DNA from 2 places in the Turicibacter sp. St.80E1 genome. Region 2 is predicted to be linked to the other one. Evidence: riboswitches for the same ligand, from Rfam matches in the RefSeq annotation. Region 2 holds a riboswitch; the other holds the start of a gene.
What was found. Region 2 has a riboswitch for cyclic di-GMP ahead of AC6I0I_RS09195 (EAL domain-containing protein). Riboswitches for the same ligand answer to the same signal wherever they lie in the genome.
Positions count from the first base shown of each region.

Region 1 (4,156 bases), 950 kb from region 2:
ACAGAAAATGATGAGGCGATTCGTCAATTAGGAGGCTTTAAGTATGACTCAACCAATAAAAAATACACAAGCCTTGAGATAATTGGGATTAGTGACGGAGATTCGTATAAATGGGAAACCTATATTAGTCCAGACACATTCGGACTTTTACAAAATTGTAAAAATCCTTTCTATCCGGATTTTCCAGCATCTAGTTGTACTTTAATATCAGATTCAAGTAAACCAAACCAAGGAATCCCATCATTTTCAAACTATCTTGATTCGATTATCGATCCTTATTCTGGGCGATTATTCAAAATGGTTATTCTTCATTATGATTATCAATATAAGTCAGAGAACAGTAATCCAAACCATACGTCTGGTGAGTTAATTCTAGGTGGATACACTAATGTAACGGTAGTGACAGATGACGGAACGATTATTGTATTGGATAATCAAGATGGAAGTATAAATCAGGGTGTGATGGATCCGATATCAGGAGAGTTAAAACCATTGGAATAAAGGTTGATAATGATAAGTGTTGAATGGGTTAATTTAAGAAGAAGTGAGGGGATTAAGATTGAGGTTAATTAGTAAGGTAAACCATCGATTAATTTTCATTGCAGGTCTTTTCTTAGCCACCTTTTTATACTCCACGTCATGGTTAACAGGATTTTTGCTAGATGATGCCGTTAAATTAACTGCGAATGTTCATTATAATCAGATGAGTAATCAGTTAACACGAGATGTTGAAGTATTGAAATCCATGACGGAGAAAATATCCACAAATCAGACGATTGTAGATATACTAGAAAGAAATCATGAATATCAACTACTAACGAAAGATGATATTGATGATATTATGTTACAAATAGATAATTTTGAAACGCTATTGAATACGTATCCTTTTGCTGAGACGCTTAATATTGTAAGTTTGCAAGGAGAATACTTATTCACGGGTGGGGAACTGTATAATAACTTTATACTACCAGCTCGTCCATGGTTTAAAGAGGAGTATTTAATTGAGAATCCGGGAACGATCATTACAGACCTTCATACCGATTATAGTACCGGAAGAGAGGCAATTGGAATTGTAACGTTTATTTACTCTGATGAGAATAATGACTTATTAGGAGCAGTTGTACTTGATGTTTTTGTTGATAAGTTAGTTGAATATATTGATGCAACGTTTTATTCAGGAGATTTGAGTGCTTCCCTCTACTTAAAAAGTAATAGTTCGTCAATAGGCGCTCAAATAAATGATAGTAAATCTTATTATACGAGAGATCTTGAAGGGGTATTCGGAAATAACAAGGTTAAATTCACTTTTAATCTTGATTCAATAAAAGCAAATAAACTCATTACTAACAGTCTATCTACTTTTAGAATCTCAGCTTTTTTAACAGGATTAGTTATCGCAGTTTCTTTAGTATCAGGGGTTAAATTGGCTTTTAGACCTGCATTAAAGGCGATTATAAAGTTGAAAGATTTAATAGAAAGTTTATCGAATGAAGAACACTCATTACATTCAGTTGACGAGTTTAAACAGCTAGAATTGTTAGCGAGTTCGTTAGAGAAAACATTTGATAATAAAATTCAGTCCCTCATTTATTATGATGAATTAACCTCATTACCGAATCGAAAAAAATTAGCTCTATTAGGAGCAGAGCTCTTGAAAACTAAGGAGCCATTTGCATTGGTGTTCGTTGATTTAAATAAATTTAAAATGATTAATGATGTTTATGGACATACAATGGGTGATTTACTGTTAATTCGATTTGGCGAAAAAATGCAACAAGCACTTGGTAATCGAGGGATTGTGACGCGCTATTCCGGGGATGAGTTTATTCTCATTTATAAAGGATATGAAGATAGATCTGAGTTTATTGATTATTATCAACAGTATATTGCGCCTCTTTTTGAATCCCCAGAAGCATTAACGGAGGAAATTAGTGTTAATATTGAATTTTCTCTGGGGGTTGCTGTTTACCCATACGACGGTGAAACACTAGAAGAATTAATTGATAAAAGTGATTTTATGATGTATAAGCATAAAAAAAATAAAGGAAAAGATAAAGTTTACTTTTTTGAAGATTAAATGTATAAAGAAACGCTATAAGAAGAATCATTAAAAATAGCGATTAAAGATTTTCCTGCGAATGATGAACTAGTATTGAATGACTCACTGGTTGTAATTGAAGCCGGAGGAGAGGGGGATGAAGGCCCTTATTTCTCATAAACACTTTCTGAATAGGTTCCTTTTAGATAGCAAATATGACATATGATAATATTAAAATAAATGTTTGTCTTCTGTTGAGTAGATTAAATTAAATTATTAATTATTAGGTTTTAATTGTTTTGAAAATTCTTTTTTCTTATAACAACTTGAATATATAAAATAAGTTTAGATTCGATGATGGATTTCTCTGTATATGGGTGCCTTGGAAATCAGGAGAAAATGGCACAACCGGCTAACTTACAAATTTATCATAGTCCTCGCGACTCAAAGATTATCTTTTGTATAGAAAATTATAATGAGTGGTGAAAAAGTAGGACGAGTTGAATATGTAATTGGAGGGTAATAATGAAAAAACAAAAAACTATTATAGATATAAAGGAGTTTATAAAAAGTCAGAGGATTAAGACAAGAGGTTTAAAAAAGTTAATGGTTAATATTTTAGGATATGCGACTATTTTTATTTTCTTAGGACAACTCGTTTTGGGAGGGACTAATTTATCCGAAGAAGTATTAGCACAGGATAAAAAAGTTATAAAGATAGGCTTTTATCCGGATGATTTGTTTTACTATTTCGATGATAATGGAAAGCGAATGGGGTATTATTACGATTTAATGGAACTTATTTCGAAATCAACGGGGATTGAGTATGAATATGTTGATATCTCTTTAGATTCAGCTATTGAAAATTTGAAAAATAATGAAATAGATTTGGTTTTTGGTGCTGGAAAAACGCCTGAACGTGAAAAAGAATTTATTTATAGTAAATATTATATCGGTATTGATAGTATGGGCGTTTATACAAATGATCCTAATATCAAATTTGGTCATATAGATGCATTAAAAGGATTAACCTACGGATATATAAACATATTAAGCTTTCAACAATTTGCTGATATATTGGATTCATTTGATATCTCAGTGAAAAGAGAGCAGGTGTCCTCTCTTGATGAATTATCCCTTATGTTAAAAAATAATGAAATTGATTTCACATTGGCATCTTCAACCGATCAGTCATTTCAAAAATTTAATAAAATTTATGAAATTTCTGTAGGGCCGGTTTATATGATGTCAACGAAAGAAAATGAAGATGTAATGAAAAAGATTGATTCTTTCTTTGAGGATAGTACATCTAGGGAAAAAATAGAAGACTTGTATAGTTCATATTTTAATGACTATAAAAAACAATCAGAAATCTATCTCTTATTATTCGTTCTTGTTTTCTTTACGGGGATAGGATTTGTTATCTATAAAGTAATTATTAAAATGGAAAATGGGGTGAGTTGTAGGCAGTTAAAAGAACAAATCAATAATAATCAATTTATTGTATACTATCAGCCTATTATTGATTTTAAAAAACATAAAATTATAGCCTGTGAAGCTTTATTGCGTAAAAAAGATGGAGACAAGGTTTTAAGTCCAGCATTTTTTCTAAACGATATTTATGAATTAGACTTAATGGAAGAAATGACATTATGGGTTTTATCTCAAATTTTAAAGGATTTTGAAGAAATTAAAGCAAATACTAAGGACTTAGATGAGGAGTTCTACATTTCGATGAATGTTTCCTTCAAAGAATTAGCAAGTAGTACATTTATCGATGAAGTTAAGCGAATATTAAAAGATGTTGACTTAACGAAAGTTAAATTATGCTTTGAAATTGTGGAACGTTATCAATTAGAAGACCGTGAGTTTATGAATGGTATTATTGCTGAGCTAAGACAATTAGGAATCCAAATTGCCATTGATGATTTTGGTGTGGAGTATTCGAATTTAGATATATTAGATAAAATCGAATACGATGTTATTAAATTAGATAAACATTTTATTGATGAGATTCAATCTTCACAAATACGAAAAGAAACGGTTTTATTTATTGGTAGAATTATTGAACATAATAATCGCAAGATGGTAATGGAAGGAGTAGAATATCCAGAACAA
Region 1 covers NZ_AP039386.1:493,271-497,426, forward strand. Annotated here, with positions in the region: gene AC6I0I_RS02315 (prepilin-type N-terminal cleavage/methylation domain-containing protein) at 1-501, shown strand, start outside; gene AC6I0I_RS02320 (sensor domain-containing diguanylate cyclase) at 560-2,077, shown strand; cyclic di-GMP riboswitch class II at 2,377-2,460, shown strand; gene AC6I0I_RS02325 (EAL domain-containing protein) at 2,645-4,156, shown strand, end outside.
Region 1: it holds a riboswitch for cyclic di-GMP, as region 2 does, so the genes downstream of both, AC6I0I_RS02325 (EAL domain-containing protein) here and AC6I0I_RS09195 (EAL domain-containing protein) in region 2, are expected to answer to the same signal.

Region 2 (4,156 bases):
GCGTTTTCTACCTTTAAACTGTTCGCACTTAATTTTCCTGAAAGCTTTAATATCCCAACTTCAAGTTCCTGTAAGGCAGTCAAAAGGCCAGAAATTGTTAACTCACGGATATTCATCCGACTCTCACCTTTTACCTTCCCACTTACTACAAACTTTTCCTGACAACTGACGTTCTTCTTCGCTGTTAACAAACCACTTACCTTTGCCTCATGTACCTCTAGGTGATGATTGAACGTTGCTTGGCCACTTACTTCTAATTGTGACACAGTTACACCTTCATCAAACATTCCTAGCCCACTTACTTTCAAAAGCTCAGCAGTCAACGCTCCTTGAATAGATCCATATCCCGAAAGACGGACCTCTTTATAACTTCCACCTAACACCTGCTCTTTTCCACTAATAGATAAACAATCGTTACGACGCATTTTTCTCAACACCTTTCCCTATCGACAGTGTTACACTCTACTTTTAATATAACATAACAATGTTACGTTGTCACGCGTTAATAAAACATTGTTTCGCAAAAAGTTAAACAAACAAAACAGTGTGTACTAAAATAAGAATACCTGTCCTCTTCCTAAAACAGGCCTCATAGCTTAAATTAATGGTTACTTAAAAGTATCCAACCCGTCATAAAAAGAGGTGCCCTAGTTCGGACACCTCTTTTTAAATGCTTTGAGCATCATTCCCTCTATTCCTCATTGATTCGACTAAACATTTAACTTGCTCACTCTACCGATTTAAGCGTAAATACTTTGAATTCTTCTAAGCTAATCGGCGGTGAATACAAATAACCTTGAATATAGACAACACCTGGATATAATTCTTGCAAAACTTCGAGTTGTTTAGGATACTCTAACCCTTCCATCACCATTCTTTTTTGATAATATTCAATCACTTTTCCTATAAATAAGACGGATGCCTGGCGAATAAAAGAGGTTTGGATTTCATCGATAAAATGTTTATCTAGCTTAATAATGTCATAATCAATTTTATCGAGCATATCTAAATTCGCATACTCGACACCGAAATCATCGATCGCCACTTTAACCCCAAGCGATCTTAATTCACGAATCACCTGATTCGTCAAGCTTTGATTCTCAAGGTGATACTTTTCGATAATCTCAAAACAAAGTTTAATTTCAGTTAAATCCACATGAGCTAAAATCTCCTTTACCTGTTCAATAAATGAAGGGCTAGCTAGCTCTTTAAAGGAAACATTTAAAGAAATATAAAATTCGTCATCAAGATGTTGATTATGCGCTTTAATTTCTGGATAATCTTGAATCACCCGTTGTAAAACCCACAGCGTGATGCGTTCCATTAATCCAAGTTCCTCAACCGTCTCTAGAAAATGAAACGGTGATAAAATGTTATCGTTGTCTTTCATCCTTAATAACGCCTCACATGCCATCACTTTATGTTGATCTGGATTAACGATCGGTTGGTAATAAAGAATAAATTCATCATGAGCTAACTTATGGATAAATCGATACTTTTGTTTTCGCTTTTCCCAAACCGCTAAGAGACGATGAGAAAAAAAGGTTGCCACCGCCATTAAAATGAAGACTAGTCCAATCACTGAAGCCTCCATCTGTCGTTGATACTCACTAAACTCCAACTGATTCGTTGTAGGTGTTGCCAAAACAGACTGATGCGGCATCACTAATCCACCTAAAAGTATAAATCGTAACCCGAAATAATCCAAAATACTTTTCCTCAGATGAGATGATTCACCTAATGTTTCTGTTGCTAAGATTTTCTTCGTCGTAAAATTACTGCCCAAAACTTTATTAATCATCTTATCCTCCAACTACTAATTTAGCCGGTTGTACCATTTTCTCCTGACTTCCAAGGTACCCACATTCACGAAAGCCACTCATCGAATCTAAATCAGAATATTTTCTTCTTTCTAGTGTATCAGACTCTTGTGCATTCGACATCAATTATTTTTAATTAAATTTTTTAAAACTCCCCTTTTATCTAGGCAAATCGTGTTTTCGGTATTAGTTGAGTTGCTTCGTGATAAGTGTAATCACTAATTTGAGATGTTGGTGAATAATTCTAAATTTAGGGTTCCCATCGTTCATTAACACGTAATTATTCATCTTTAGTAAGAGCTTGAGTAAAAGAGGATGGATTTCACGTAAAAAACAATGAACGTGATGTTGAATGTTCCCCTTTATTTTTTTAACCCCCATCTCAATCTCTCCATAAAATAGTGTCCGATGTTTTTGATCTAAAAAATGGTTTAAAGAAGGATACCCTTTTTCAACATAAAAATTGGCTTTCTTCTTCTCCATTGACCCTTTTAGCAGCGTAAGTGCATGCGAGTGGGTCTTTGCAAATTGATTCATGCCCTTCATGTTATTCTCCCCCTATTTATCATTTCATCTCAAATATATGTCTCTTTCCCGCTATTATAACAAAAGGGTCGTGTCATTTTTTCCAAAATCCCCACTAAAATCATAAATATCACGCTTTTTTCATATATATTAATGACGAGAAATGTTTTACTTTTAAGAAGATTTGCATCCTCATCGTCACCTCTCGTATCCTATGACGTTATGCATGGAATACAGAGAAACTAAGGAGGTGTCCTATGTATCCCGTTTATAAAAAGCTTGGAACTGTTGAAAACTGTGAAGAGATTGAGGTTGCGTTTCCTTTGCAACATCAGGATCAGCAACCGGGGATGGAATATTTGATGAACCCTCGTCCCATCTCAGAAAATCCATATATTAAAGGAAGTGGGCGATTGAAAGGCAAAGTTGCCCTGATTACAGGAGGAGATTCCGGTATTGGCCGGGCAGTTGCCTATGCCTTTGCACGCGAAGGGGCCAACGTGGCCATTGCCTATTTAAACGAAGAAATCGACGCAAAGGAGACAAAGCAACATATTTTAGAACTAGGTCAGGAATGTATCTTAATTTCGGGCGATTTAACTGACATCGACCACACAAAAGAAGCCGTCGAAAAGACACTGAAACATTTTCAAAAACTTGATATCCTTGTTAATAATCACGCCGTCCAATATACTGCCGATAGTATTCTTGATATAAGTGCCGAACAATTAGATTTAACTTTTAAGACAAATATATATTCTTTTTTCTATCTTGTCCAAGCTGCGCTTCCTCATCTAAAATCGGGAAGTACAATTATTAATACGACTTCCGTCACCGCTTACGAGGGAGAAAAACAATTGATCGATTATAGTGCTACTAAAGGGGCTATTGTTGCGTTCACTCGATCGCTTTCTAGTTCCTTAGTCGATCGTGGCATTCGTGTGAATGGAGTCGCCCCTGGACCTATTTGGACCCCTCTCCAACCTGCCTCTTGGTCAGCGGAGCACATTGAAACATTCGGAACAAAAACACCAAAAGTTCCGATGAATCGGGCAGGTCAACCGTTCGAAGTAGCTGAATCTTACGTCTTCTTAGCAAGCGATGATTCAAGTTATATGACCGGACAAATTCTTCATCCAAATGGAGGAACGATTACAGGGAGTTAATGACTCAACATGATCTATGTTAATCACCTCAACTCATTCATCAGTTGTGAACCTCTCATCTATAAAAGAAGGGTGAGCCTATCTCAAACGGATAGACTCACCCTTTTTAAGCTTCTAATGGTTCATAGTAACGCTGCATGCGGTTTAAACGTGCCTTTGCTTTTTCAATTAAATCTTGTGGAGATAATAGGTGGATCCAATCCCCTTGACTAAAGATCCACATGAGTAGTCCTTGTTCATAAGCCATTGCCTCAATAATACAGTATCCGTCGCCCTCTTCAATCACTCGTGAGATAGGAAATTTATCAAGCACTGCTTCAACGGAATGACCCGTAAATTTAAACGTAAACTTAATCAACTCCCCCTGATACATCATGTTAATTTTGTTACGAAAATCACCGGATTCAAATCGGTGAGCATACGGAATTTTAAATGTTTCTTTCAACACTTGATACGATAAAATTCGATCGACACGGAAGGAAATCGGATATGGGATTTCTCTGTCGGTCACATAACACACCACATAGAAATAAAAATCACAGAACAGGAGTCCAACTGGGGCAACTGTATAAGTCGATATCGTATGATTCGCCTTTTTATATTCCATGATCATTTTATGAGAACTATCAATTAATTGACTAAAGT
Region 2 covers NZ_AP039386.1:1,910,808-1,914,963, forward strand. Annotated here, with positions in the region: gene AC6I0I_RS09190 (hypothetical protein) at 1-425, opposite strand, end outside; gene AC6I0I_RS09195 (EAL domain-containing protein) at 728-1,801, opposite strand; cyclic di-GMP riboswitch class II at 1,815-1,899, opposite strand; gene AC6I0I_RS09200 (hypothetical protein) at 2,007-2,366, opposite strand; gene AC6I0I_RS09205 (SDR family oxidoreductase) at 2,603-3,511, shown strand; gene AC6I0I_RS09210 (helix-turn-helix transcriptional regulator) at 3,618-4,156, opposite strand, start outside.